Regions from separate parts of the Pseudoalteromonas sp. SWYJZ19 genome, predicted to be linked through region 1. Evidence: predicted binding sites of a transcription regulator. Region 1 holds the regulator's gene; each other region holds the start of a gene.
The links. Region 1 encodes ArgR, which controls arginine synthesis, uptake and breakdown. Its sites were predicted from a motif close to ANTGAATANNTATTCANT; they were not measured.

Region 1 (10,359 bases):
CATCTGGAACATATTTTTCACGACGGAAAGACACGATGCCGCTGCCACCGTCTCCAGCTTCTGCGCGAATTTCTACTTCATCTACAAACTTCATGATTACTCACTTTAGGGATTGGCTTGTTTAATAACTCTATTATATACCCAAGCCAACACAAATGCAGGCTTGGGTATATATTTTGACTGACTACAAAACAAAAAACCCCGCAAAGGCGGGGTTTTTAACTACCTTACTGATTACTCAGTTACGATAGTTACGTATTTACGGTTTAAAGGACCTTTTTGTTCAAACTGAACTTTACCATCTGCTTTTGCGAAGATAGTGTGGTCTTTACCGATACCTACGTTAGTACCAGGGTGGAAACGAGTTCCACGCTGACGAACAATGATGCTACCCGCTAGAACTGATTCGCCACCAAAACGCTTAACACCTAGGCGTTTGCTTTCTGAATCGCGACCGTTACGAGTACTACCAGCTGCTTTTTTATGTGCCATTTCTAAGTACCTCTAATTAAGCGCTAATGCTAGTGATTTTAACTTCAGTGAACCATTGACGATGGCCCATTTGCTTACGAGAATGCTTACGGCGTCTAAATTTAACAACCTTAATCTTCTCACCGCGACCATGTGAAACAACCTCAGCTGTTATCTTGCCACCGTTTACGAACGGTACACCGATCTCGATTTTCTCACCATCAGCAACTAAAAGTACTGAATCAAATTCTACTGCCGCACCAGTTTCAACGTCTAATTTTTCAAGACGAATCGTTTGACCTTCAGTCACACGATGCTGTTTACCACCACTTTGGAAAACCGCGTACATAATTAACTCCGTCTGTGCACCCTCAAATCGGCGCAACTAAAATATTCTTCGATAGGGCGCGAAGTTTACGCTAACGCGAAATAACTAGCAAGCCTATTTTGTAATTAAAATGAATAAAAAGTAGCTGCTTTGAGAGCAATTCAATATTTACCCCATTTTATATTAATTAGCCCTTTTGCCAAGCGCTTTTTAACTCTTAGTCGAAATAAATTAATGTACTCAAATATGACCCTCACAGCTTAATATCTAAGCACACCATAAACTGTATATTGATTATCAATTAATCAGTTATCTTGGCTAATTCAGTCTAAATTAAGTACTTTAATAGTGTTTTTTCAATCAATCGTCACAAAATATCGAGCTAGTGCATTTTTTGTTGTACAATCTGCGCCGTTCACACATAAAAATTGGCTCGGAGATCAATGGATATAAAAGCTATCCAGGCGTTAATCGAAAGCGATATGAATGACGTCAATCAACTTATACATGCGCAAATGCGCTCAGATGTGGCGTTAGTTAATCAGCTTGGTTTATATATAGTTAGCAGTGGCGGCAAACGCGTTCGTCCAATGCTCGCGATTTTAGCAGCCAAAGCGCTCGGTTATCAGGGTAAAGATCACATAACACTTGCAACAATTGTTGAGTTTATTCATACAGCAACGCTATTGCATGATGATGTTGTAGATGAATCAAACTTACGACGTGGCACACCTACAGCAAATGCTGAATTTGGTAATGCTGCTAGCGTATTGGTTGGTGACTTTATTTACACTCGTTCATTTCAGCTTATGGTTGGCCTTGGAAAAATGCAGGTTATGCAAGTACTTGCCGATGCAACAAACATTATTGCTGAAGGTGAAGTATTGCAGTTAATGAACTGCAACGACCCAGATACGACCGAAGCCAGTTATATGCAGGTTATTTACTCTAAAACAGCTAAGTTGTTTGAAGCAGCGACAGGCCTTGCTGCCATTATTACTGAGCAAGACCAAACTACTCTCGATGCACTAAACCTATATGGTATGCATTTAGGTACTGCGTTTCAGCTAGTAGATGATGTACTCGATTACAATGCAGATGCTGAGCAGTTGGGTAAAAACATTGGTGATGATTTAGCTGAAGGCAAACCAACGCTTCCACTTATTTATGCTATGCAACATGGTAGTGAGCAGCAAACGCAGCTTATTCGTGATGCGATAGAGCACAGTAATGGTATGGAGCATTTAGAAGACATTCTATCGGCACTAAAGCAAACTAATGCGCTTGAATTTACAATGCAAAAAGCAGAGCTTGAAGCTGACAAAGCTATTGCGTGTTTAGACTTTTTAGCTGAGTCTGACTATAAGCAAGCACTCATAAGCCTTGCTCGTATTGCGGTTGACCGCGACCACTAGTTTTAACTAGTTACACAGTGTGAAATTAATTCTGAGCAATAAAAAAGCCTGCAAATGCAGGCTTTTTTATTATTCTACTTTGGCTATTACGCCATGAAATCAACACCTTCTTTGATGTCTTTTTTCAGTGTTTCAAGCATGTCATTTTTTGCTTTTGTTTCAAATGCGCTTAGTTCGCCGTAAGAAAGAATTTCTTCTACGCCGTTTTTACCTAAACGTACTGGATGTGCAAAGTACTCTGCATCGCCATTTTCAACAGCAACGTAAGCGTAATCTACAACTTCTTCACCCTGTAGGCCTTTAACTAAAGACATACAAAAACGAGCTGCAGCAGCACCCATAGATAGCGTAGCTGAACCACCGCCTGCTTTAGCATTTACAACTTCAGTACCCGCATTTTGGATACGTGGAGTAAGTGCAGCAACTTCTTCATCTGTGAAAGAAACACCTTCAACTTGAGAAAGTAGAGGCAGAATAGTTGTGCCTGAGTGACCACCAATTACTGGTACTTTAACAGTTGCTACGTCTACGCCTTTAAGTTCAGCAACAAATGCTTCTGAACGAATAACGTCAAGCGTAGTAATACCGAATACGCGTTTAGCGTCGTAAGTACCTGCTTTTTTGAATACTTCAGCAACGATTGGAACTGTGCCATTTACTGGGTTAGTAATAATACCTACTAACGCTTTAGGACAGCTAGCAACAATGCCTTCTGCTAAAGTTTTGATGATACCAGCATTTACATTAAATAAATCAGCACGATCCATACCTGGTTTACGTGGCATACCCGCAGGGATAAGAACGATGTCAGAGCCTTCAAGCGCTTTGTTTAATTCGTCTGCGCCAAAGCCTGCTACTTTAACATCTGTTGGGATGTGAGAAAGGTCAACCGCAACACCTGGTACTACTGGTGCAACATCATAAAGTGATAATTCAGAGCCAGCTGGTAAGCCTGTTTTTAATAGTAAAGACAACGCTTGGCCGATACCGCCTGCAGCACCTAATACAGCAACTTTCATTGGAATTCTCCGTAATTTGAGGTAGGAAACATTTGTGGCTCTTAAGATAATGAAATTAGCGACTAAAAACAAATTTATCCTGTCTATTTCAAGTATATTTTCGACCATAGTCGTAAACTTTTGTGATTTAACGCATCAAACTGGCAAGTTAACTAAACAACTGCTGCATAATTATTCATTTTTGTGTAGAATTTGCGGCATAAATAACAAAAACGAATAAAGACTATGCAACCACAAGATAAACAAGAAGCACTGGTAAAAGCATTTAAATCACTATTAAAAGAAGAAAATTTTGGCTCTCAAGGCGAAATAGTTGATGCATTAAAAGATCAAGGCTTTGACAATATAAGCCAAAGTAAAGTATCGCGCATGCTAAGTAAATTTGGTGCTGTACGCACACGTAACGCCAAACAAGAAATGGTTTACTGCTTACCAGCTGAAATGGGTGTACCTACGGCTAAAAGCCCATTACGCCAATTAGTAATCGACATTATGCACAACGAAATGATGATCATTATTCGTACCAGTCCAGGTGCTGCTCAGCTTATTGCGCGTTTATTAGATTCATTAGGTAAAGCAGATGGCGTACTAGGAACAATTGCAGGCGACGATACTATTTTTATCGCTCCTGCTAAAATATCTGAAATAGATGTAACACTTGAACGTGTTCGCATTTTATTTGATACGGTTTAATAGCAAACTAAATTTGTTTTAAAAACCCGACTGAAGGCGCAAAGAAAGCAGAACCCATATCGGCTTGAGTAAAATCAAGCCAGTGGTCGTAACACTCCCCTTCCCCTAAACGACTATTAAGTACTTTTTCAAATGCGGTGCCCGTACAAGCGCATGTAATTGATAACATTCCCTGCTCATACACATCGCCATAAGGCATGCTCTGATTTAATAGTAGCGGTTGTCCGTCTTCGTCTTTTAGCTCGCTACGTGACGCATGGCTGGTTTCAATCGCGGGGGTAATTAGCGTGTTATCAAGGCGCGTACGCCCCATTATTTGTTCTTGCTCACTCAATGATAAGTGCTGCCACATAGTTAAGTCATGCTTATAACGCTGTACATGAATATAACTCCCCTGATCTTCAAAATTGCCAGGGTTACTAATTAAAGCCGTAGCGCGCTTTTTTCTTCCATGTGCGGTGTCGCCACCATAAATAAAACCATTAAAATCACGACCATCTAAAAAGCGAAAATTACGAATTTGCTCCACCAGCTCAACATCGGGAGCAAATAGTTTTAAAATTTGCAGCGCAAATAAATGGTTAACGTCTTCACGGTCAGAGCGAATTTGCACAAATAAATCGCACGGTTGTACGCTCATTTGATGATCGCTATGGTTTATATTAGGAAAGCTCTGTAATTCGCTTGGGATGTATTCAGGGAGGATATGCGGCCAATATTGCGCACCAATAGCAACCATGCAAGAGAGCATTGATTCTGAAAATTGATCGCTAAATTCTTCTTCAATAGCGCTTACTTGTTTTAACTTTGCGCGAAGTGATTCATCTTGACCATCAAACACATTAAAAAATAAGTGCAAACCGTGTAAGTTTGCTTCAGCACAAATCCCTGATTGCGCTTGCGCCATTGTTATTCCTTAGTTTTACAGATAAAAACACAGCGAATAACAAATTAATTACGATTCGAAAAAATTCACCGTGTGAGGTTTTATTTTTATTATAACCTGTTCATTATTTTCAAATGACTGGCCATATTGTGCAGCAACTTCAATTTCTTGTTTATCAATAACAAGTGAATAAACATACGCCGAACCAATAAAGCGACGACTTATGATTGTAGCTCGCTTGCTGAATTTGTCACTTTGGTTATCTGCCACTAATTCTATTTGATGGGGACGTACATATATAAGCCCTACGCTTACGTCATGCTTACTCTCAACATAAGATTCGACTAAACCAAATGGTGTTTTGTATTCAGTTGCTGTTAATACTTCTGCGCTCAAGTATATGCCTTGACCCAGAAACTCTGCAACCTCCTTTGAACATGGATCTGCAAAAAGCTGCTCAGGCGTGCCTTGTTGCTCAATTTTACCGCGATGCATAATGGCAAGTGTATCTGAAAAGGCAAACGCCTCTTCTTTTGAGTGTGTAACAAACACAGCAGATACTTGAGTTGCTTTAATAATTCGACGTATATCGGCAATTAATTCAAAGCGTACTTGTGTATCAATATTTGAAAAAGGCTCATCAAGTAGCAATAAACTAGGCTTATAAGCTAATGCACGAGCAATAGCTACACGCTGCTGTTGGCCACCCGATAACTGATGCGGGAACCTGTCGGCACAGCCAATTAAATGTACCAGCTTAAGCATTTCATCTACGCGTTGCTGCTTTTGAGCTTTACTCATTTTACTAAGCCCAAATGCGATATTATTTGCCACCGTCAAATGCGGAAACAACGCATAGTCTTGAAACATCATGCCGATGTTACGGTGCTCAGGCGAGACAAACGATTGCTCATCACTCACTAATTTACCGTCTATAAAAATAGACCCTTGCTTAGCTTCAATTAAACCTGCAATCGCTTTTAACGTGGTTGTTTTACCGCAGCCGCTTGCACCAAGTAAGCATACTATTTCATCTTTACCCACTGTTAAATCTAAATCGTGAATAACCTGTGTACCGTTATAGTGATAGCTCACGCCTTGTAAAATTAAACTACTCATTTAACTACGCTGCTCCATAGAACGATTAATAAAATACAAAGGAATAAACCCAACAATAACAATAAATAATGCCGATATAGAAGCAAGCTCTAACTGCTCGTCACTCACATACTGAAATACATGAGTAGCTAAGCTTTCAAAATTAAACGGCCTGAGCAATAGCGCAGCCGGCAGTTCTTTCATGCACTCAATAAATACCAATAAAGCAGCAGTAAGCAATCCTCTTCGCAGTAAAGGTAGGTGCACTAAACGCAGTGTTTGTCCTTGGCTTTTACCCATTGATTGGCTTGCCATATCAAGTGATGGGCTAATACGTAAAAAACTCGACTCAATTGCTCCGTGTGCAATGGCGTAAAACCTAACAATATAAGCAATAATAATAGTAAGAATGCTACCTGTAAGCAGTAAGCCAATATCTAAATTATACGGCTCGAGCGCTGTGTTAATGGTGTTCTCTAATAATGTAAGTGGTAACAAAACCGCAATAGCGAGTACTGTGCCAGGCAACGCATATCCTGTGCTTGCTAAACGCCCAGGAATAAGCGGATACGTTTGCTTTGCCACACGCTGATAAAAAACGACAAAAATACTCAACGTAATCGTTATTAGGCTCACAACCCCAGCCACTTTTAAACTTTGCCAAGCGTAACTAAAAAACTCTACATTCCATGCTTTATCAAAGTAGGTAATGGCGTAATTTATAAGTACTGCAATAGGGATTACAAACGCGATAAATAAAATAAAGCTGCAAAATGCCGTTGCGAGCCAAGCTGACTTTCCTTTTAATACATAGAGAGATTCACTATTTACACTTGATTGGCGCTCAAATACCGCTTGGTTACGACGACTAAAGCGCTCTGCCATTAATGCTAAAAATAACAGTAATAACATCACACCCGATATTTTAGCTGCCGCTGTAAGTGAGTAATAACCAAACCACGTATCGTATACGGCAGTCGTTAATGTACTTACGGCAAAATAACTCACTGTTGCAAAGTCAGCCATGGTTTCCATACTTATAAGCGCAAGAGCCGCCACAATAGCCCCGCGAGAGAGTACTAAGCTTACTTTAAAGAAACTTTGCCAAGGAGATAATCCCATTAACTGGCTAGCTTGTACTAATTTGAATGACTGCTCGCGAAGAGCCGTTTTAAAAATCAAAAATAAATACGGATAAAGCACCAAGGCAATCATAACGATGGCCCCGGGTAATGTACGTATATCAAAAAACCAATAGTCATTAGGCGATTGCCAGCCAAACCATTCTCTCAGCGCTATTTGCACCGGGCCCGCATAATCTAATAAATCAGTGTATACATAGGCAATAATATAGGTGGGCATAGCAAGGGGCAGCATAAGTGCCCATTCAAACTGTTTTTTACCCGGGAAACTACAGTAAGCCGTTAGCCACCCAAGTGGCAAAGCTATGGCGCAGCTAAGGACGCAAACACCTAAAACAAGCAATACGGTATTGGTTATGTAATCCCAAAGCACGGTATCCCACAGGTGGGAAAACACCTCAGAGCTACCTTGTAGAGATTCAAAAAGAAGAAAAAACAACGGGGCCGATAGAATTAAGCCAGTCGACCACGCAAAGAGCTGCCATTTAGACAGCTTAAATTTATTAGTCATTAAAGATCGAACTTCACCTCATCAATTAGCTTAAGCGCTAACGGACGATATTTACTAATCTCATCAAGTGGCAAGCTGTCTTCTTTAAAACTCCCCCAAGAGGCAACCAAACTTGATAGTTCAACACCCGACTTAACTGGATACTCCATATTTAATGAGGCATACATGTTTTGTGCTTTGCTGTCGGTCATATATTCTATGAGCTTTAATGCATTTTCAGGGTTTTTAGCATATTTGGTAATAACCGCACCCGAAACATTTATGTGTGAGCCACGATTAGTTTGATTTGGAAAGTTAATATTTACGGCCTCTGCCCAACCTTTTTGCTCTTTATCTTCTAGCATTTTACCAAGATAGTAACTATTACCTAATGCCAAGTTACATAAACCTTCTTTAACTGCTTTAACTTGAGCACGATCGTTACCTTGAGGTTTACGTGCTAAATTAGCCTTAACACCTTCAAGCCACTCTTTGGTTTGCGCTTCACCATGGTGTGCAATCATAGAAGCCACTAAACCTAAGTTATATGGATGTTTGCCTGATCGCGTACAAATTTGTCCTTTGTATTTAGGATCTGCTAAATCTTCATAAGTGAGCTTAGGTAACTCACCAACTCGCTCTTTTGATGAATACACATTACGCACTCGCTTAGTGAGCGCGACCCATTGGCCATCACCGTCACGAAAAGCTGCAGGCACGTTATTATTTACACTGTCACTTTTTATAGTTTGTGTTAATTTTAAATCTTCTAATTGAATAAGCGCACTAAAATTAGAGGTTAATACTAAATCGGCTTTACTGTGTTTACCTTCGCGTTTAACACGCTCAATTAACCCTTTTTTAGCAAAAACAACATTGGTTTTTATTCCCGTTTGTTTTGTAAAATCTTCTAAAATTGGCTGAATCAAAAACGGCTGACGAAAAGAATAGATATTAACAACGTCACTTGCAAAGGCTGGTGCCGATGCTGCTAATCCTAAAAAAAGTGTAAATACTGTCTTCATTATTTCACCTAAATAATTGTTATTATCATCGAATTCTACCGCGCTCATTCAAAAAGTGCACACTTTAAATAAATGTAAATATGTAAATAACGCCCAAAAAGGAAATGCAGTGTAAGAGATGTCTCACGGATGTGACAGCTAATGAGTAAAAATCAAGATAAAAAACACACAAAAACCTCCTAAGCAACTGTATTTATTGAACATTTACATTATTGCTATTGCATAAATACTAATTGAATGTAGTTTTATCCCTATTTTAGTTGCTCTATTGCACTATAATTTACGCATCAACCAAGCAATGACGCTTATTGAGTAAAAGGAAATGGACTGCTTACTCAACCAATGATTAGGTTACCAGGACAACACGGATTTTAGGACAGGCTCAGGATGAGTATCACAACGCGATGTTGTAAAAAGGACAGCGTCAGGAAGATGCGAAAAGGATAACAACACGGCTAAGTTGTTTAACAGGATGTTTAAGGAATAAATGGACAGGCCTTTAAGGCAACACAATGGATTGGTTAAAATAGGGATACACTAGGAAGTGTAATTAAGGATTTGGTAATAGTATTTACCCTACAGGATGTTTAGGAATTTAAGGATACAGGCCCGGATGGTCTACATTACATAGAACTAAAAAGTAATATAGTAATAAACATGGATTAGTAAAAATTGGAGTTGATTAAGTTCAATTGCAGGATGCAGAAAATTAGAAGATTCCGCAAGCGCGCCTAGAGATAGAGCGCGCTTTTCTTTGCCTAAAATTTGGGTTTAGTAAAGCTCTAAGCAACTACCACTAACTTTTGCAGGGTAATACTGCATCCCAGCTAATCAATATTAATACCTTCAAATACTTTATTAATATTTTAAATTTCGCTAAGTTTTTCATTAATTGCGCCGATAACTAAGTAACGCAAGGATCATAAATACTCAATGGATATGAATTTTAAAACGCCGCAAAGCAATACCTTTTTATGTAAAGTATCAGACGCAAGTACAGCAAAACCAATTGGCGTTTTTAGTGCCCAAACTCCCAACGAAAATCCGTATAAAGCTTTATTTAGCCCCAAAGGTTATAACTTTTTAAATATGCCAATGAGTGAGTTTAAAAACATACTTAACGTAATTATCCAGTTAGAAAGCGATATTTCTATTAGTAAATGGGGTGAGGGTTCTCGACCTGATGAATTTAGTTATCAGCTTAATAGAATATCTAACGCTATTGCGACTACTCACTTTAAAGGAAAAACCGATATTAGCTGTTACTTTTTAAAGCGAGTCGAAGAGGCTAAGGATATGATTGGTGAGGACTGCACCTCGTTTATTCAGGCTCACAATAGCGTAAGCCAATTATATAATACGGTTTTACAATTAACATCTGAAGAAGGCTTCAGAGCAATTCAAAATAAAGCACTTGCTCACTTAAAAGAGCAGCAAGCTTTCGCTTAACTGCGTAAAACTACTCTTCTAGCGGTCGGCCTTTATTGCGCTTACCAAGCAAATACGCATCACGAAACTTAATAAAATGCTGTTCTAATTTAGAAGATGCATCCATTTCTCCCGCAAGCGCTAGCACCATAATAGCCACTTCAGCAGTGCCTAGTTGATGCGCATGAGGGGCAACACGTAATCGGTAATCAGATAGTTTATCAGCAGTAACAGAAAGTACAGGCAAGTTATCTAAGTATGGGCTTTTGCGAATCATTTTTTTAGCTTCACGCCAGGTACCATCTAAAAATATAAATAGCGGTTTTTTACCCTCTTCAATACTTATTTCGGTAATGGCCCTGCC
Region 2 (10,359 bases), on a different contig from region 1:
GGTAACTTTCTTTAGTTGTTGCATTAATTAAGTTTGGCATGCTTTCGTTTACTAAATACCAAGCTTGATTATGAAAAACAAAATAACCTTGTCGCTTTTTATCACTGTTTTGCAGCCTTTCGTTTGGTGTTACAAAGCGATTGGTGTGCCATCGGTATAATGATTGGTTGGTATAAACCATTAACCTGTGATCATCAGAAACAAAACGCCCTTTTTCTCTTTCTGAGTAAAAATTAATAACAGGAAGCAGCCCTGTGTATTTAGTAGTGCAAAAAGGACACGTTGGTGAGAGTGTATTATCAAAAATATACCAACCTTGTTTACACTTTGCGTTAACGCATGGCTGAATCAAATCAATCGATTTAATTAGCGCGCTTTCCCACTCATCTGCAGTTGGTCTACTTTGAGGTGCATGAAGTCCATCTATAAAGGCTCTTTCGAATAACTTACTGATGTAAGGACCTGTAATTGAGTAAGGTAATTTATTGGTGTCTTTCCAAGGGAGTTCGGTTGGTTTTACTCTTTCTATTTTTATTCTGTTATCGGCGTTTGTAGGGTGCTCAACAAATAAAGCTTTTTCGCCCATTGATAACGTTTCGTCTTTTTGTGGGTCTAAATCTCTTACTTTATCGCCTCGCAAAGGGTGGCGTAATAATAAGTAGTTATAAATTAAAACAGCAAGCGCGTGTCTGTCGGTAGATATATTGGGTAAACACCTTGCTGGATCTGTTTTAGATAAGTGCGCCGTGGCTACAACCTCTGGTGCTATAAAGTCAGGCGTACCTACTACGTCTGGCGGGTACTTTCCTGGTACAACCAAACCATCAACATCAATGATGGTCGCAAGCCCTTCTACAGGCGACACAAGCACATTTTTATAACTTAAATCAGAGTGAGCAAGTCCTGCTGCATGTAATCTGCGAACGGCTCTGGCAATAGTAAGGGATATTTTTAGGTATTTAGACCAATCACCTTTTTCACGCTCATCTAAAAAGCGATTTTGGTTATTTGCCGATGCAAACCATTTCCCTTGTTTTTCTTTGCCTTTAATTTTTAAAAAATCATTATTGACTGAGCCATAATCAAAGAAAAAATGCGCTTGATACGATGGCACAACAATACCAGTAAGACCATTATGCTTAACAATTTTTTCTGGCCAACAAAAAAAGCTTTTCCAGTAATCACCTGTTTCATGCTGAAAAATACTTTCACGGTAGCGACCGGTTATCATTTCTAGTCGCTCTACGCTTGCACCGTCTAGTTTATCTCTATAAAAAGCGACCACGTAAGATTTACAAGGGCTAAAGTACACGTCTTTCATTGCACCAGACCCAATTATCTCATCAACAAATTCTACTTTAGAGCCATCAAGTGCGTTTATTTTAACAACTGCCATAAATCACTCCTTTACGAGGCAAACAGAAATAGTACGATCGTCATGATTACCCTTTGACCAAAAATCCATCCACTGAGTTAAACCTTGCAGGCCATCTTCGCGATTTTTGTTTGTAACATGCGGTGCTAGCTCATTCCATAACGTATCCCAATGAGGTAGTGATTCGAGTTGTTTTTCTGTTTCAAACCACGCATCGGTGATCCCATCGGTGGCAAGTATAAGCGCACTCATAGACTCAACTTTTTCGATTCTGACGCGCCTGTAAACACTGCCATCTTCAAATATTTTGTTATCTAAAAATCGCGTTTGCCCAGCAAATTCACCACTGTCGGGTTCGCCCATTAACACTACTTTTTTATTTTTATCGTATATTGCAATGCCACCGTCACCAATCCAAAAAGAGATAACAAGATAACCCCCTTCCACTTTTTTATGCGCGGCAAGAATTAACGTTGTAGAGAAGTCTTTTATACTGTCGCCTTGGTTAACATCAACACTATTATTTATTGCTTTAGCGGCACTAAAAACAGCCTTTACAATAGTATGTTGGTAAGCTTCGAGTAATGATTTTTGGTTTTCTTCATTACTAACATGAGAAAAGTCGTTATATGCTTTTTCAAGTGTGGTGCCGTAATGCCCATTTAAAGATTCTTTAAGTGAGTCTGTTGCACTGTTAACCGAAACAAATGCGCCTTGGCGAGAATATTTGCACGAACCGGCGCCATCAGCTACACAGCTAATAATCCATTCAGATGAGTCATCACAGTAAAGTTTAAAATCATCATCGCGATGAATCCCTTTATGAGCATGCGAGCGGCCTCGTACACTGCTCCCCATTAATAACATGCTGCTATTTTCGCAATATGCATGGTGAGTATCTGGTTTATGAAAACGTGCTGTGTCGTCTGACGGGATATTTTTCCACAGTGATTTTGGATCTGGCACAAAGGTTACTTTTACTCTAACTACGACACTCTGGACTTGCCCATTAGCGAGTGGGGTTGAGCCGTATAAATCAAACTGATAATCGCCGACTTGGTCTGTAATACCAAATAACATTAGTTTATCAGCATCAAACTCTACGCCTTCAAACTCATCAATGCTTTTAGTTTGAAAAAAGCTGACTTTTGCATCAGTTTCGCTCTCAAGAGATATCAATTGTGAAAACGCGGTATTCGCTTTAAGGTTAGGAAGACGTAAATTAATAACTAATGGCGGGACTTTTTTATCTACATTTAAATTATTCTGTTTTTTATGCAATTTACCGTCCTCTGTGGCTGTTAAGCGACGCATACTTTTGTCATTTTTTACCAATGGCGTAAGCTCATTAAGCAATGCATTTATATGATGCTGTACAACGGTTTGATCTAGATGCTGATTAACTCGCTTTTGCACAAATGACTGCTTTGTATTTGTGAGTGAAGCTTGCAGTAGAATATCTAATAACGCTTGCTCAAGCTTTGCTTTGCTCATTAGCCCTGCCCTCGTGTGATCGAAAAGTCGCCACTTCCTTGGCTAAATTTAATGCTTTTTTCGCACCACGGGCACATAACAATATCTTCATCGCCAATACACAACAATTTACCGCAACCGCACATGGCAAAAGCAGACTGATTGCCGCACTGCGGACAAGGCGGAATGCCATCAAGAGACGACGTATCAACTTGCTCTGCAACATAGTTATCAGAGGACCACTCAAAGTAACTTTCTTCTAATTTATAAGCGCCTTCGAGATGATAATACTGGTGGTTTTGAATAAAACGTTCCATCCCTTCAACAAGTTTTGGTTTGGCGTATTTAATTAAATAAGGGCGACGGTTGCTTGAGCAACGACCTGTTAATGTTACGCAACTTGCATCAGACGTACTCGCCTCATGATTGCTAAGCTCGCCTGTACTACCCATTACTCTTAAGCCAGCGTTACTTACTTTTTCTAGAGATACGGGAGAATTTTTGTTATCCAGCTCTATCATCTGGCTTTGTGCTTTAACAGAAGCACTTACCCATTCTATAAATTTAAAAAATTGGTTTTTATCCGTGTTCTCAAGCGCTAGCACCGGGTTTGCTACTTGGTTTAATATGTCTATATCAGCATTTAAACCCAATGTAATAGCAATAAGGCTGGCATTTTTAGCGTACTTATCTTGCCAGCGCGTAATTGCCTGACTCGGGTCGTCTGTTGGTTTTCCATCAGTAATAAGAAACACAATAGGTTCCCAATCACCACGCGTTTCATACGTGGTTTTTATTACGTTGGTATCTATTTCATCCATTAATACATTTAATGCGCTACCTAAAGATGTACCGCCACCAACCGGAATTTTAGGCGGATAAAAAGAAATCAAATCAACTAAAGGCGCAATTGTTTTAGCTTTGCCAGCAAATGCTATAACGCTAATAAAAACAGTTTCTAATGAATGAGGATCTTGACGTAAAGAAGAAACGATATTTTCGATTCCTTTTTCCATCAATTCAATTGGCTCACCAGTCATCGACTCAGATACATCTATAACAAAAAAAATCGGTAATCTGCGCATGTTATTCCCTTATAATACGATTTGAAACTCCGGCGGTGGAGGTGGCAGTGAATTTTCTAATGGTCCATCAACACCTGAGCTCATTGAGCCTGCTGCAATAGAGTCACTTACCCATTTAAAAAATTGTGAAAATGCCGAACTTTCCATGTTGTCTAACACAACAACATTATTCGTTAGTTGTTTTAAAAACTCAGGTTTTGCTTTAGGACCCGCCGCACACGCAATTATTTCAGCAAAGTTACTCGCTTTAACTTTTGGTAGACTTTCTTTAAACACCATTAAATCTGATGGTGAGCCATCGGTCATAATAAACAGCATCGGTCTAAAGTCACCTTTGGTAGTATCCGATGATTTAATTACATTTTTTGCTACTTTATCAACTACAAACTCCAGTGCTTCGCCCATATGGGTAGCACCTGATTTAGGCAGTTCAATCTCAGAAAACTGCGCACTTTCGAGTGGTGTTAATGGTAAGAGCTCTTTTATTTCTCGATCGAATGTAATTAAAGATATATAAACTGATTCAAGCGCGTAAGGGTCTTGTCGTAATGCACTGAGCATTGCGCTAATACCTACGTTAACAGCATGAATTGGCTCTCCTTGCATAGAACCAGAGCTATCTATTAAAAGGTATACAGGTAAACGTCTACTCATTGGTTACTCCTACTTTTTAGTTAAATCAACTAAGTTAATTTCAGGTGGCGGCGGCGGAAGATCCGATAGTTGTGAGACTTCTGATTCGCCATTTTCAACTTTTTGAGAGTTTGTAGAAATACTTGCAGATACCCATTCAAAAAAAGCTGAGATTGTTTTAGAGTCTGCATTTTCAAGGTGAACAACGTTTTCAGTAATTTTTGTAAGTTCGTCTATTTTTGCATGATGACCCGCAGCACAAGCCACGACTATACCCATTTTGGTTGCTTTTAAATCATCTATACCTTTTTGAAAGTCATCAGTTGCGCCACCATCGCTAAATACAAAAACAAGTGGTCGCCAATCGCCTTTTTCGTCAAGCGTTGTTGTTTTAACTTCTTCATTCACTTTACTGGCAAGTAAGGTAAGTGCAGCCCCAAGTGATGTAGTACCTGAAGGCGTTAAATCGGGTGATTGAAACGACATTAAATCAGTAAGAGGCACTGACTGAACTGCTTTAGTGTTAAATTCAATTATTGATAAAAAGGCAGTTTCAAGCGCATAAGGGTCTTGGCGAAGTGAAGTAAGTAAGGTTTCTAATCCATTTTTTACTGATTCGATTGGCTCTCCGTACATTGAGCCAGATGTGTCTAATAATAGGTATACTGGTAAACGCCTCATAATGAGTTCCTTAATAGATAATTAACGAAAACTCATGCGTAGATAAAGCAGTTAAACATAAACTAATAACACAAAGTGATAGTTGTCATTATTAATTTGTTAGCATATTTATTTACTACCTTCTCTACACATTAATTTTTATAACTGATTTACAAATCAAACTCAGATGGTGCAATACCTACCGCATTACACGCTTCTTTAATTGCACGTTTTTCGTCTGCGTCAAAATCGCCATCAGCACCGCCAATAACAATACCTAACTGAATACACGCACGCGCTTGGTCTGGTTTACCTTTTAACGCGCTCAAAGCTTGAATTGCTTCTATTTTACCAAAGTCGTAATCGGCTTCTAATTTGTTGCAATAAAAGTCAAATTTCTCTTTTAAATCAGAAGCAGAAAAAACCTTTAAAGACTCGTTAGACACAATAAAACCAGCCGTTTTTTTACGCTCGTCTGCATCAATATCGCCATCAGCCGCTGCAACTAAAGCACATATAGCCATTGAAGCATCTGCAAATTTTTTGTTTTTAAATTGTCCGATGTTTTTTTGTAAACTATCGTTTGCATCGCTTATTTTTTCTTTAACGTTATTCCAAAAACTCATACTATTCTCCATTAATTGTTTATAAACGGACTTAATTGCCCTTTTTTTACATAAAACTTTTTTTCAGCGAGCTCTAACATGGGTATATCTACTGGTAAATTACCGTATGCCTCTTCAACTGAGCACGTTAACTTTTCGCTCGCAATTAACGAGTTAAATCGCGTTACTTTTTCTTCAATTTGACACTCTGTACCAATTAACCCACTTAGTACATTATCATCTTCTTTCAATAATGTACCAATTACTCTTTCAACGGGCCATTGTAGTTTATTAACTATGCCTTCAATAAAGTATTGGGGCGAAGCGGTAATAATCCAAATTTCTACCCCTTGAGCATGCAAGTCCATCATTCGCTCTAGCACTGGCTTAATAGGGGTTAATTTTTCGGCTGTGTTTATACCCGCTTCAAATACCAGTTCGTTGCTTTTATTATTTAAAGAAAGCATATAGAAATGCTGTTTAATTTCATTTTTTATAATTTTTCTAGATACTTTTCGTTTTGCTACAATGGGTAAAAGGTAGGTAAAAAGAGGTCTTCTACCTAAAAAATATTTAAACAAAAAGCTTAAAGAGTTTTCTTTTACTAGGGTTTCGTCGAAATCAAATACTGCAATTTTTTTCATAACTAATCTACATCTTTTATAAGTGCGCAAGCACCAAATGGCATGTCAGGAAGTACACATACTTCAATGCTTTTCTCATTGGCTATTCTAATTAAATGTGCGGTATTTGGGTTAATCGCATCATTCACTATCAAAAGATCGGGTACTCGGCGTAGCATTACTCGGGTGGCTTCTGCAATACCGGGTTTAATTCTATTTATATCGGTTACATTAAATTTGTTCATTAACAAAGCAATATAGTGTTGCGTTAGCTGATTACGCGCTGCTCTTTGCTGCTCATCTGGCACGGCTGCTAATTTATAATATGCCGTTTTAAAGCAATTAGAAATTTCTGAAATAAACCAATTTGAATAATCGTATTGAGCCAAATGTTGATACGAAATACAGCCATGAAAGTCATCTTTTTTAATCTGCTCATTAATAACTGAGCGACTAATCAAACCACTTACCGTTGAGTTCATTAATGCACTGGGAATTGCATAGTCCTCAAACGTAACGCAGTAATCAGCGGTTCCACCTATGTCAGAAACAACATATAACGTATTGCCTATATTAACTTTACGGCTAACATTATACTGCGCAATCGCTTTTTTAAGCTCTTTGGTAATAACACCCTTAGCAGTCCAGCCATCAATAAATACAATGCTTTGAGGCGGTATTTTCAAATCAAAAATAAGGTAATCTAATGCATTAACATCAATACCTTTATCGCGAACAATGCTAATTGAGTAATGGGTTGAATTATAGTGTGAGTAGGTATTTATTCCTTTATTAACAAGCACGCCAATGGGTGTGCCCGCTCTTACTAAAGATACAATGCACACATCTTGATTAATATTTTCAGAAATTAGACATGACAAATTAAGAATTTCTTCAGCCAATTTATGCTTATATTTTGCAGTTAAATCATGAAATAATTTTTCATATTCAGGTGTTGGTTTACTTTCTTGGCTAACCATCTGAGAGTAATGCAATTGACCTTTTTGAATTAAACGCTCTTTATCTTCGATAGTATGAAATTCTGGTTTTATTTTTTTTAATAAGAACATGCAATCATGCTCAGGATAGCTACCAATTAATGGTGTTTTCATTGACATTGCTCCCTATCTAAAATTTGTGAACCGTTGGGAGTAATTAAAAAATCAGTTTCTTTCATAAAAGGTAAATCACTGTTGCTGTCGCCAATACTAAACACCGTGTCATGCTCCCCTATCTGCAATTTATTTTTAATAAACTTAACAGCAATCTCTTTTCTTGCATAAGGGGGTAATATTGCAAAGTTACGCCCATTATTGTGTAATAACATGTCATTAGGAAGTATGCTTTTTAAATACGAATCAACATCTTTGGCTTTATTTTCACTGTAATCACCTCTTGATACTTTAACACATATGTAAGCTGTAATACCTTGGTCAACAATAAGTCTGACCCGCACAGCACGACCGAATGCAGTAAAATGATTATGTAAATGATCAAACGTTTTTACCAGCTCGCTTTCCCATAATGTTAAGTTAAACTCTGCGTTAATAAATTCATGCCATTGCTCTAACAATGTATGATTTTGATCTAATATAACGGCGCCATGCGACACCACAGCATACGGTGTGTTTTTAACAACAGGTAAGCTACAATTTAAAAACGAATCTGTTCTTCTACCTGTTACCGGTATAAATACGCCACCTGCTGCTTCAAAAACATTTAGTAGTTTTTGCTGCTGTAGCGAAGAATACCCTTGAGGTTCACCTTCGCTATTTGTTGTTGCTACAAACGATAAGTCACTTTTTGTATTTTTTAAGTTTTGGAACAGTGTGTCGTCTAAATCAGTAAACACAAATAGCCTTGAGGTGTGCTGTGCTAGCATTTCCATTCGTGGTATTTAACCCCATCTGTAAATAGTAACCCTTCATAATTTTTTTCACTAACAACAAATATTGATTTGTTTTCGGGGAAAAAATTATATAAATAATGTTCACTATCGTTTTCTACTGTCGTAATTCTATGCTTATTAATAATTGTATCGCACAGCAATATTGGCGATCGGTTAATTGATTGAAAAACAACTTCAACACCTTCATTTTCAAGCCTTTCTGCTAATAAAAACGGGATATATTGATGCTCTCCATCGGCAATAACAACCGTACTTTGAGATGTATCAATGCTGTTTATTTTTTCTTTATAAGGCATTAGTAAACCACATCTACCCGTATCGTTTGCGGATGCCACACTAGAAAGCCTTGAGTTTACTTTATCAGGGAGTTGAGGATTAAAGTCTGGGTCTTTATCTAAACTAATATTAGCTTTGAGCAAAGAAACATAGCGAATTGGAATATCCAAATTCAAGCCATGTAAATAGTTTTGCTCACCCATTAAATCGACAATTGAGGTAACAACTATTTCTTCTAAATCGGGTAAGTAAGGAAGTATTTTTAAAAGCAAAACCTTAATAGTACGCCCAGTCGTAATTTCATCATCAACTATAACAAGTCGTTTAGATTTAATGATAGAGCTTAATAAATCGTCACTTGGTTGATAAAACATGTGGTTAACTGCATGGCTATGTTCTTCGTCTACAGTAAACCATAATTTTTCATCTAGTTTATGCCTTGTCGTATGTTGAAAATAAACATCATCATTTTGAATATGAGCCAAACTGTCAGCAACACCTGCACCTAGCCCTGTTGCCGCTTCAGCAAAACTGACAACATAGGTTTGAGAGCCCTCGCCTATTTTTTCGGCTAGTTGATTATAAGTTTGTCTCATTACTTTAGGGGCAGTTGGGGTGTAACGTCCTATCAATTTATTTACTAAAATAAAATGGCGTTTAGGGTTTTCTCGACAAGCAAATGTCAAAATACGATCTAATGTTGTTTTTTCTTCAGCCGTTTTTAACGAGAGTGTGCCAGCTTTAATGTCGTAGATATGTTTCATATTTTCCAGTTATATTTTCTGTATGCTTATAAAAATCCCAGTTGCTATTACGCTCCTGTTTAACTGAAAATTTTTTAATACATTTATAAGTCAATTGTGTGTTTAAGCTAGTGTGTAAGTTTTATTAATATGCACGTTGATTGTGTTTTTTAGAGTCTATTTTAAACACTCAAGTAACAATGTGTAATTTTGCTAAATGCTAAACCGCATATGTCAAAATTATAAATGGGCTTAAAATATAAGCCCATTTTTTTATTTATATCTACTTTATACTCTTTGGTATGAGGTTGATTAAATCACTGTTTAGTTATTATTTAATCGTTATTGAATAACGAAATACATGCTTGCTGCCCAAACGGCAAACATAGCAAGTAAAAAGTAAGCTATCTTTTTAGTTACTCTTTTATAATTAAATAATAAACTTGCAGCCACTGCCGCTGTAACGCCAACAATAGACCAACGTAATATTGTTAAATTATCATCTTGCACAAGCGGTAATGAATCAACACCATTAATTATAAACCAAGCTAATAGCGGTAATGCAAATGCAATGGTCGTGTCAAAAGTGTTAGATGCTAGTGGATTAGCAACTGCATCTTCGTATTCACCTTTTTGAGCATCTTTAACTGATAAAATTAAGTCAGGTACAGATGAAGCCGCAGCACCAAAAACTAAACCAGCAAAAAATTGAGGTACACCTAATACTGTTGCGCTGCCTAAAACACCTTCAACAAGTATGTGTGAAGCACCAGAAATAACCGCAATAGCTAATGATAAAACAATTACTGCACTGGTTGCAGAAAATGCGCGATTAGAGAAAAAGATTGCATTAAAGTTAAAGGTAAATATATTTGCTATAAACCCTTTGTCTTCTATCTCTTCATACTCATATTCATCATCATCGTCGCCACCTTCGTGATTTTTAGCATCAAAATATAAATGAACTGCATATAAAA
Region 3 (10,359 bases), on a different contig from region 1:
CGCAGCCAAGCAAAGCTAAATGCGCTACAAGTAGCTTTAACCGAGCAATACCCAAATGCAAGTACACATACTTATATTGCTGATTTAAGCGATATGAGCCAAGTTCAAACTTTGGCAAAAAATGTATTAGCCGATTTGGCCGAAAATAATAACCAGCTTGACGTACTTATTAATAATGCAGGCGTTTATCAATTAGTTGATGCTACAACAATTGACGGCCTTGATGCTCGCTTTGTTGTAAACACGATTGCGCCATATCTTCTTACAAAACTATTGTTACCTGTTCTTGGTCATGATTCGCGAGTGGTTAATGTGTCATCAGCTGCGCAATCAAGCGTTAACTTAAATGCACTTATAGGTAACACTGAACTTTCTGATAGTGCGGCTTATGCACAAAGTAAATTGGCTATTACTATGTGGTCGCGTCATTTAGGGCTGGAGCTTAAAGATACTGGGCCATTAGTTGTATCGGTAAACCCTAAATCGTTACTAGGAAGTAAAATGGTAAAAGACGCTTACGGTATAGATGGCGGCGATTTAAAAATTGGCGCAGATATTTTTTGTCGCGCAGCGCTTAGGGATGAATTTAAAGATGCCGCAGGTCTGTATTTTGATAACGATACAGGACGCTTTGCGCTTCCTCATGTTGATGCACTTAATAATGCTAAAAATCAACAACTAGTAGATACGTTAGACAGTATTTTAGCACAACTTAAATTAGGCAAAGCATAATGAAAAATCATGTTACCTGGACAGTACAAGGCCAAATTAAAGAAGGTAAATACGATGAATTTTTATTGATAATGGCGCAATTAGTTGCTTTGGCTAAAAGTGAAGCCGGCACTTTAATGTATGAGTGGACAGTAAGTGAAGACAAACGCAGTGTACATATTTACGAGCGTTACCAAGATGAAGATGCTGCTAAAGTGCACCTTGCTGGTTGGGACAAAAGTGGCCCACTATTTTTAAGCGTAGTTGATATGGATAAAATAACGGTATTTAGTCAACTATCAAAAGAGTTTGCGCAAGCCTTTGCAGGCCTAAGCACTGTATTTATGAAACCAGTAGGTGGTTTTGTAAAGTTTTAGAAAAAATACCCATTGTTGCTCTAAAGAGCTCACCTCATCAGTGAGCTCTTTTTTTAGTGGCATTACTGCTCTTGCTGCAAACGCTCGTATAGCCAATCTTTTAATTCTGTACGTTCGTGTTTTAGCTGATGCATTTGCTCATCGCTTATGGGCGCATCTTTGAGCTCTAACACTCTAATTTCTTTGTCTAGCTTATCGTACTTATCTGCTTTTTTTGCAAACTCAGTATCGCTTTCATTTAGCTTGGCAATGGTATTTAAATACTCTGGAAAGTCATTAGTGAGTGAGTGGTCTTCGCCTAACATATTCGCTCCTTAGTAGGATATAAATGAGCTCACAAGTAAGTGAGTTGTATAAGTGAATTACTGCCTTTCATATAATACACTGGGGCTTACATAGATATAATTCAACCATTGAGCCGCTAATTTGATGTAGCGCAAACAATCTGTTTATTTTGCTCAGTAAGGTATTTCACTAAAGTATTTAATAGAGCGATCAATAAACGCATGTACTTTAGAGGTCAATAATTTATTGTTGGGGTATACAGCCTAAATAGGAGTATTAACTACTCGTAAAAAGCTTAGGGTTCGATATTATTGCTCAAGCTGCAAGGAATCTCTGGCTAGAGAAAATAAATTTAAATATCACCATGATTCAATACGTTAATAAATCTCTTAACCAGAGTTCAGGTTAAGTAAACCAATACCTGCTAAAGGCTTTTAAGCATTTTAGCTAAAATAGTTAATTTTTAACGCTTTTTGCTAATTTATGTTGGTTAATTAATAGTGGTAGAATGCAGCGCTTAGTACCACTTGTGTGAAGTAAGTGGTCAATAATTTATAAGGTTTGTTGTGTAATGCTGTTGATGATCGACAACTACGACTCGTTTACTTACAACTTAGTGCAATATTTTCAGCGTTTAGATCAAGACGTTTTAGTGAAACGTAATGACGAGCTAAGCATTGCACAAATAAAGCAGTTGAACCCGAAACACATCGTGTTATCGCCGGGGCCATGCACGCCTAACGAAGCGGGTATTTCGTTAAATGTTGTTGAGCAACTAAAAGGGCAATATCCTATTTTAGGGATTTGCTTGGGGCATCAAACTATCGCGCAAGCTTTAGGGGGAGATGTAATACGTGCTAAAAAAGTAATGCACGGTAAAACATCACCCATAGTTCACACTAATAAAGGGGTGTTTAAAGGCTTAGCTAACCCGTTAACAGTATGTCGTTATCATTCTTTAGTGGTTAAAGCACAAACTCTACCTAAAGAACTTGAAGTAACCGCATGGACTCAGACTGAGCAAGGCGAGTTTGACGAAATTATGGGGTTACTTCATAAAGAACTAGCAATCGAAGGTGTGCAGTTTCACCCCGAAGCTATTCTAACTGATCAAGGCTTAGAACTGCTTGATAACTTTTTAACTCGCTTCTAATGTTATAATACACAGAGCATTTAATACTTTATTAATGGATGTCATGACTGAACTTGTAGCGCAACAGCGTACTGCTAAAATACTAAGCCAACGGGCTCATGACCTATTGCTTGGGCACAGCTTTGCGCATCAGCAAATTGGTTTCATTCATACATTAGATATAGATTACGGCGAACCCATGAAGCAACGTACTTTGCTTCAGGTTGAAGTGGCCGCACAGAATAAACGCCAGCAAAGCAGTACTGCACATCATAAGTACCGCGCTCAAGCGAGTGAGCAACTGCACAAAACAATTGAAACAGCTATATATAAGCAGCTTGAAGATATAGATGGCGTAATTCACAGTACTATAGGTATTGAAGATGGCATTGCCAATATACTCGATATATTAGCTGTAAAGTCGGCATCGGTAGGGCGTTTAGAGCCACTGGTTAATGATATAAGCTGGTTGGGTAGAGAATTAGTAACGCTTGTTAATTTACCTTACTACCGTAATCAACGTAGTAAAAACACGTCTGTAAAAGTAGATAAACCATCGCTTGCCCTTCGTTATATTGGCCTTGATAACTTACAGCTAGTGATTCCTACATTTGCAGCGCGTCATTGGATGCCACATAGCACCGAACCATTTTCATTATTAAAACGCCGGCTACGCGACAGCGCGATGGCAAACGCGATTGCAGCGCAAAAAATTGCACAAATTAATAATGTGAATGACGTACATGCATTTACCCTTGGAATGCTTTTAGATGTAGGACGAATTGCATTAGTGCGCTTGTACTTAAAAACGTTTGAGAAAGTATGGCAACGCAAAGTGCAGTTAGCCCGAAATGAAAACCAAAAAGATTTGCACACCGCATTATTAGAGCTACAGCCCGACCCGTTATTTTTAACCACTCTACTTAGCAATAAGTCGATAGAAGTAAGCGCCAAAGTAATAGACAAAATGGCTTTTAAATATTTACCGTTTAAAGGTGTAATGCAGCAGCTAGTAAATGGGGTAGATAAAGGCGATACATTACTGCCATTAACAGAAGTAATGCTAAAGGCACGTTGCTACTCTCAATATCTTAATTTAAAAGAGCATCAACTTATTGAGCCCGATGAAACTCTAAGCTGGTTTTCGTACTTTAAGTTCACTAAAACGGAACTAAAAACCCTTCAATCGAGTAATTTTACCAATTTAGCTATTCAAATTGACTAAAAATCTGAATTTTTTGTTAATTTTTTTGCGACTAACCATTCATTCTCACTCTATTGTTATATTGCATATTTGCCGATTAAAGCATGCGCGCCTTGGTGCTCATGCGGTTAGTTGTTTAAAAATAAGCATAAATAGCTATGCAAATAGTTATTCACTATCTATGAAATAATATCTTTAGCCCTTTATTTTCAAGGGATACATGAAAGTTTTTAACGAGACAGATATAAGTAATTCTGAAATAATGTGCGTCTGAAAATTGAACCACAAAGCAATTTTGCGCAATTATCAGGTTACTGATCTTGCCTATAAAGTTGGTTACAAATATTAACCAAACACCTATTTTGATGTTTTGTGTTGCTCACAATTAAGAGGAAATAAAATGACAGTCAATCGCGAATTATTTGATCACGTAATGGTTCCTAACTACGCACCTTCAAGCGTAATTCCTGTTCGAGGCGAAGGTTCTCGCGTCTGGGATCAACAAGGTCGAGAGTTTATCGACTTTGCTGGTGGTATTGCAGTTAACTGTCTTGGCCATTGTCACCCTGCATTAGTAGGCGCATTAAAAGAGCAAGGCGAAAAAATCTGGCATCTATCAAATGTAATGACCAATGAGCCGGCACTTCGCCTAGCTAAAAAAATGGTTGATGCTACATTTGCTGAAAAAGTTTACTTTGCCAACTCAGGCGCAGAAGCAAACGAAGCAGCGCTTAAATTAGCGCGTCGTTTTGCACTTGATAAGTTTGGCGCAGAAAAATCACAAATCATCGCGTTTAACAAAGGTTTCCACGGTCGTACATTCTTTACCGTAACTGTTGGTGGCCAAGCTGCATATTCAGATGGTTTTGGTCCTAAGCCTGGCGACATTGTACATTGTGATTACAACGACCTAGCTGCTTTTGAAGCGCTTATCAGCGATAAAACATGTGCCGTAATGATGGAACCTCTTCAAGGTGAAGGCGGTATTGTTTCACCAACTGACGAGTTTGCTCAAGGCGTTCGCGATTTATGTACTAAACATAACGCACTGCTTATTTTTGATGAAGTTCAAACAGGTGTTGGCCGTACTGGCGATTTATACGCATACCAAGGCTTAAACATAGTACCTGATATTTTAACTTCAGCTAAAGCACTTGGCGGCGGTTTCCCTATTGGCGCTATGATCACAACAACTGAAATTGCACAGCATCTTAAAGTAGGTACTCATGGTTCTACTTATGGCGGCAACCCGCTTGCGTGTGCTGTTGCAGAAGCTGCATTTGATACAGTAAATACCCCAGAAGTACTTGCTGGCGTAAAAGCTAAAGCAGCATTATTTAATGAACTACTTACTGCGGTTAACGACAAATACAACGTATTTAGCGAAATCCGTGGCCAAGGTTTATTAATTGGTGCAGTAGTGAACGAGCAATATAAAGGTCGTGCAAAAGAGTTTTTAGTGGCAGGGACTGAGCAAGGCCTTATGTCATTAGTTGCTGGTGCAGACGTAATACGTTTCACTCCATCTTTAGTAATTCCTGAAGCGGACATTCGCGAAGGTATGGCACGCTTTGAAAAAGCAGTAGCAAGCGTAGTAAACGCATAAGCGACTTAAGCCAACCAATTAAGGGCAAGCACTGCTTGCCCTGCAATTCCTATTTACCGTTATTTATAAGGGAGCAAGCGGACTCATGATGATCCTTCGCCCAATCCAGCAAAATGATTATTCAGCATTACTGAAAATTGCCCACGAATCAGGGCATGGTTTTACGTCTTTGCCATTAAACGAAGAACTATTGCAAAAAAAGATCGACCATTCAGTAAGCTCTTTTGCTAAACAAACGTCACAACCTGGTGACGAAGGCTACCTGTTTGTTCTTGAAGATAGCGAAACCGGTGACGTTGTAGGAACATCTGCAATTGAAGCTGCGGTAGGGCTTGATGATGCATTTTATCATTATCACTTAAGTAAAGTGATTCACTCTTCGCGCACATTAGACGTATACAAAGCGGTTGATATTCTAACGCTATGTAACGACTACACAGGTGCTACAGAGCTTTGCACATTGTTTTTAAAAGATGGTTATCGTAAAAATTGTAACGGTAAGCTACTTTCAAAAGCGCGCTTTATGTTTATAAAACAGCATCAAGAGCGTTTTGCGCAAACAGTAATCGCAGAAATGCGCGGTGTGTCTGACGAAAACGGCAGCAGCCCTTTTTGGCAGTGGCTTGAAGAGCACTTCTTCTCAATGGATTTTCCAACAGCTGATTACCTAACAGGTATTGGCCAAAAGGTTTTCATTGCTGAATTAATGCCTAAATACCCAATTTACGTAAACTTGCTAAGTAAAGATGCGCAAGCCGTAATAGGTAAAGTACACGACAACACTCGCCCAGCAATCGAGTTATTAAAAAGCGAAGGCTTTACGTTTAATGGCTACGTAGACATTTTTGACGGCGGCCCAACGGTTGAAGCAAAAGTAGATAACATTGCGACTATTCGTAATGCACGTAACTTTAACGTTGAAATTGGCGAAATGACTGGCGACACCATGGTGTTACTAGCTAACGAAAAGCTTAATGACTTTAGAGCAACCGTTGCACCAATGACATTTGACGAGCGCGCAAAAAGCCTTATTTTATCGCAAGAAATAGCAGATGCACTGCATTTGCAAACTGGCGATATTGTTAGTGCAACCACGATTTAATTTAGGAGAAAGTATATGACTCATCCTGCACAATTTATAAATGGTCAATGGTCACAAGGCCAAGGCACAGAATTTAATTCAGTAAACCCTGCAAATAACGACGTTATTTGGCAGGCTTCATCGGCAACTGCGGCGCAAGTAGACACCGCAGTAAATGCAGCGCGCGAAGCGTTTTATGCATGGGCTGATAAAAGCTTTACTGAGCGCTTGGAAATAATTAAAGCATTTGCAGCGCAATTAAAAGAAAACAGCGAAGAGCTCGCTATTACTATTGCACAAGAAACAGGTAAGCCATTGTGGGAAACTCGCACAGAAGCGGGTGCTATGGTTGGTAAAATTGCCATTTCTGAAAAAGCATTTTTAGAGCGCACTGGCGACGTAGAAAACGCAATGCCACTTGGCCGTGCGATGATTCGTCATAAGCCACATGGTGTTGTAGCCGTATTTGGTCCGTATAACTTTCCTGGTCACTTACCTAATGGCCACATTGTGCCAGCGCTTTTAGCAGGTAACACGGTTGTGTTTAAACCGTCTGAACTTACTCCTAAAGTAGCTGAGCTTACGCTTAAACTGTGGGAAAAAGCAGGCTTACCAGCAGGTGTCATTAACCTTGTACAAGGTGAAGTAGAAACGGGTAAAGCCCTTGCTGCTCACAAAGGTATTGATGGCTTGTTCTTTACGGGTTCTTCGCGTACTGGTCATATTTTACATGAACAGTTTGCGGGTCAACCTGGCAAAATTTTAGCGCTAGAAATGGGTGGTAATAATCCACTTATTATTACTGACGTTGAAGACACTAAAGCGGTTGTTCACGATATTATTCAATCAGCGTTTATCTCAAGCGGCCAGCGTTGTACGTGTGCACGTAAACTATTTTTACCAACTGGTAGCAAAGGCGATGTGATACTGGAGCGTTTAATCACAGCAACTAAAGCGATTAAAGTAGGTAATTATGACGATGCAGACCAGCCATTTATGGGCTCTATGATCTCATCAGCTGCAGCTGCGGGTATGGTTAAAGCGCAAAACGAGCTTGTTGAGCTTGGTGGTGAAGTATTAGTAGAACTTGAGCACACAGCTAATACCGGTTTTGTAACACCAGGTATTATTGAGTGTACAAATATTAGTGACTTCCCAGATGAAGAGCATTTTGGACCACTTTTAAAAGTATTCCGCTTTGACGACTTTGACCAAGCCATTGATAAAGCAAACGATACAACCTTTGGTTTATCGGCTGGTTTATTAAGTGATAGTGCAGCAGATTACGACTATTTCTTACGTCGTATTCGTGCAGGTATTGTTAACTGGAATCGCCCAATTACTGGCGCATCAAGCGCAGCACCGTTTGGTGGTATTGGCGCATCGGGCAACCACAGAGCAAGCGCGTATTACGCAGCCGATTACTGTGCATACCCTGTTGCTTCGGTAGAGCTTGAAAAAGTAGCGATGCCAGCAACACTAAGCCCAGGCTTAAAAATAGATTAAGTAGTAATACTACTTAATCATTATAAAAGCAGCTTCGGCTGCTTTTTTTGTATTGCTAACGCGCAAAGCTAGCAATCAACAGCGCTTTCTGCTTAAATCAAAAATAATTAATTATACAAAGGTGGTACAAAAATGGTTTTAGATAGGCAAGGGTACGATGATTTGATCATGTATCTAACTCAAAATTTAGCATTGTTTGAGAAGCCAGGCGAAATAAAACCAGGTGCCCCAACAGTAATGGAATTAATCGAAGACGTTATTGCACAAAATGTGATGCTTATTTGCGAGCAGCACACAAACCTCAACACAGAGCAGCGTAGCCAAATTGTACGTGAAGTTGATGGCATAGTTTACGATTTAGAAGAAGTCCTCAGCAGCATCACCTCACAGCCTGTCACGGTTGAACAGCATGCCTTTATAGATGAATTTGCAGGTTTAGTAAAAAACCTCTTTGATAGCGCTTTAACACAACAATCTTAGCCATTTTATAGCCCTGCGTTGCATTTTCATTTGCAACTACGGCTAACTTGCTTACAATCAAGAAAATATTTTTTTGAGATATAACAATGCAAGCAAATGTAAAATGGGTTGAAGGCGATACGTTTATTGGTCGTTCTAATTCTAACCACAATGTTGTGTTTGATGGCGGCAGCGATAGTGCAGCACCAAGCCCAATGGAAATGGTTTTAATGTCAGTTGGCTGTTGTTCATCAGTTGATGTGGTTAGTATTTTAAAAAAAGCCAAACAAGATTTTTCAGATGTACAAGTACAACTAAGTGCAGAGCGCGCCGAAACAGCCCCACGTGTGTTTACCAAAATCAACTTACACTTTGTTGTTAAAGGCAATAATGTGTCTGAAAAGCACCTTGCACGCGCGGTTTCACTCTCTGCTGAAAAGTATTGTTCAGTTGCATTAATGCTTGATAAAACAGTAGAAATTACGCATAGCCACGAAGTTGTGCAAGATCAAGCAAAATAACGCTTTTTCCACGAGGGAAATTCGTATAAAATCCGCGAACTTTTCATTCTGCAGGTGCAGAACCCACTAATTTATAGGTTGGTTTATTATGAACAAACCCTTCGATAAACTTAAACTTCATGGCTTTAACAATTTAACCAAAAGTTTAAGCTTTAGTATTTATGATATTTGTTACGCAAAGACCGAGCAACAACGTAAAGAATATATTGAATATATCGATGAGCAGTACAGTGCAGATAGACTAACCGACATTTTAGGTGAAGTTGTTGATATTATTGGTGCTAACATTTTAAATGTAGCGCGCCAAGACTATGAACCGCAAGGCGCAAGTGTAACTATTTTGGTTTCAGAAGAACCAGTAGAAGAACAGCAAAATTACGATGCTGACGAAGCACCAGGCCCATTACCTGATTCAGTTGTTGCGCACCTAGATAAAAGCCACATTTGTGTACACACATACCCAGAAGCTCACCCTGATGATGGTATTTGTACATTCCGTGCTGATATTGAAGTGTCTACTTGTGGCATTATTTCGCCACTTAAAGCGTTAAACTTCTTAATTCATAGCCTTGAATCAGACGTAGTAACAATTGACTACCGCGTTCGTGGTTTTACCCGCGACATAAACGGTGTTAAGCACTACATTGATCATGCTATTAGCTCGATTCAAAACTTCATGACAGAAGATACAAAAGAAGCGTACCAAATGATGGACGTGAATGTGTATCAAGAAAACCTGTTCCATACCAAAATGATGTTAAAAGAAACCGATCTAAACACTTATTTGTTCGGCCTTTCTACGGCAGATTTATCAGAGGGCGAAGAAGACGAAATTCGCTCAAAGCTGACCCGTGAAATGCAAGAAATATTCTATGGCCGTAACCTGCCAGATACAGAATAATAGCAACGAATTAAATTAAAAATGGCGCTCAGTGAGCGCCATTTTTTTATACTTTATTTTACAAGCAATAGCTGTGTTTGTCGGCCATTTAAATACCAGACACCGCTTTTATCAAAAATAGCATCTTCCTCTAGCATTATTCTTATTTCTTTATTCCACTGTTTTATAAACACAGCATTGTTAAGCTCAATTGAGTAAGCCGTATTTAAATGTAGCGGATAGTCACCATTTCCCGGTACACCTTGCTGAGAATCCCACATACCTAATGTAGTGCCAGCAGCGTGGCCATGATAGCCAAGAGGATGAGTATAAATAGTGGGTTTTAATCCCTGATCAATAGCGGCTTTTCGTGCTGCAGCTAAAACCTCATTACCGGTTTTACCTACAGCAAATTGATTGGTAAATATGTCTTGTAGTTTATTACCGCTTTTTAGTGCTTCAACTAAGTAACTAGGCGCACTTATTTCGTTTTCTTTGAGCACATACGCATGCTGCTGCGTGTCGGTATTTAAGCGTAAATAAGTAATCCCAAAATCTACATGAAGCAAGTCACCGGCTTGTATAACGTTATCATCG

Region 2: I6F45_RS01545 (VWA domain-containing protein) is a predicted target of ArgR. The motif match lies at 5,347-5,364, and genes of this name have one in related genera.
Region 3: I6F45_RS13200 (aspartate aminotransferase family protein) is a predicted target of ArgR. The motif match lies at 3,857-3,874, and genes of this name have one in related genera.

What each region holds. Positions count from the first base shown of each region.
Region 1 is NZ_JADYXI010000007.1:163,732-174,090, reverse strand. Features, by position in the region: gene cgtA (Obg family GTPase CgtA) at 1-94, opposite strand, end outside; gene rpmA (50S ribosomal protein L27) at 235-492, opposite strand; gene rplU (50S ribosomal protein L21) at 509-820, opposite strand; gene ispB (octaprenyl diphosphate synthase) at 1,243-2,214, shown strand; gene mdh (malate dehydrogenase) at 2,301-3,233, opposite strand; gene argR (transcriptional regulator ArgR) at 3,459-3,926, shown strand; gene I6F45_RS09555 (Dyp-type peroxidase) at 3,934-4,833, opposite strand; gene I6F45_RS09550 (ABC transporter ATP-binding protein) at 4,882-5,931, opposite strand; gene I6F45_RS09545 (ABC transporter permease) at 5,932-7,563, opposite strand; gene I6F45_RS09540 (Fe(3+) ABC transporter substrate-binding protein) at 7,563-8,567, opposite strand; gene I6F45_RS09535 (hypothetical protein) at 9,501-10,016, shown strand; gene I6F45_RS09530 (tRNA-uridine aminocarboxypropyltransferase) at 10,027-10,359, opposite strand, start outside.
Region 2 is NZ_JADYXI010000001.1:353,692-364,050, forward strand. Features, by position in the region: gene I6F45_RS01525 (helix-hairpin-helix domain-containing protein) at 1-1,396, opposite strand, end outside; gene I6F45_RS01530 (PP2C family serine/threonine-protein phosphatase) at 1,400-2,869, opposite strand; gene I6F45_RS01535 (TerY-C metal binding domain-containing protein) at 2,869-3,933, opposite strand; gene I6F45_RS01540 (vWA domain-containing protein) at 3,943-4,587, opposite strand; gene I6F45_RS01545 (VWA domain-containing protein) at 4,597-5,247, opposite strand; gene I6F45_RS01550 (tellurite resistance TerB family protein) at 5,397-5,852, opposite strand; gene I6F45_RS01555 (HAD family hydrolase) at 5,864-6,475, opposite strand; gene I6F45_RS01560 (cysteine protease StiP family protein) at 6,478-7,566, opposite strand; gene I6F45_RS01565 (HAD family hydrolase) at 7,563-8,306, opposite strand; gene I6F45_RS01570 (phosphoribosyltransferase domain-containing protein) at 8,330-9,403, opposite strand; gene I6F45_RS01575 (sodium:calcium antiporter) at 9,725-10,359, opposite strand, start outside.
Region 3 is NZ_JADYXI010000012.1:112,785-123,143, forward strand. Features, by position in the region: gene I6F45_RS13175 (SDR family NAD(P)-dependent oxidoreductase) at 1-732, shown strand, start outside; gene I6F45_RS13180 (putative quinol monooxygenase) at 732-1,088, shown strand; gene I6F45_RS13185 (YdcH family protein) at 1,151-1,393, opposite strand; gene I6F45_RS13190 (anthranilate synthase component II) at 1,945-2,526, shown strand; gene I6F45_RS13195 (HDOD domain-containing protein) at 2,570-3,730, shown strand; gene I6F45_RS13200 (aspartate aminotransferase family protein) at 4,110-5,315, shown strand; gene astA (arginine N-succinyltransferase) at 5,401-6,417, shown strand; gene astD (succinylglutamate-semialdehyde dehydrogenase) at 6,433-7,902, shown strand; gene I6F45_RS13215 (DUF3802 family protein) at 8,035-8,382, shown strand; gene I6F45_RS13220 (OsmC family protein) at 8,469-8,882, shown strand; gene speD (adenosylmethionine decarboxylase) at 8,971-9,783, shown strand; gene I6F45_RS13230 (M24 family metallopeptidase) at 9,837-10,359, opposite strand, start outside.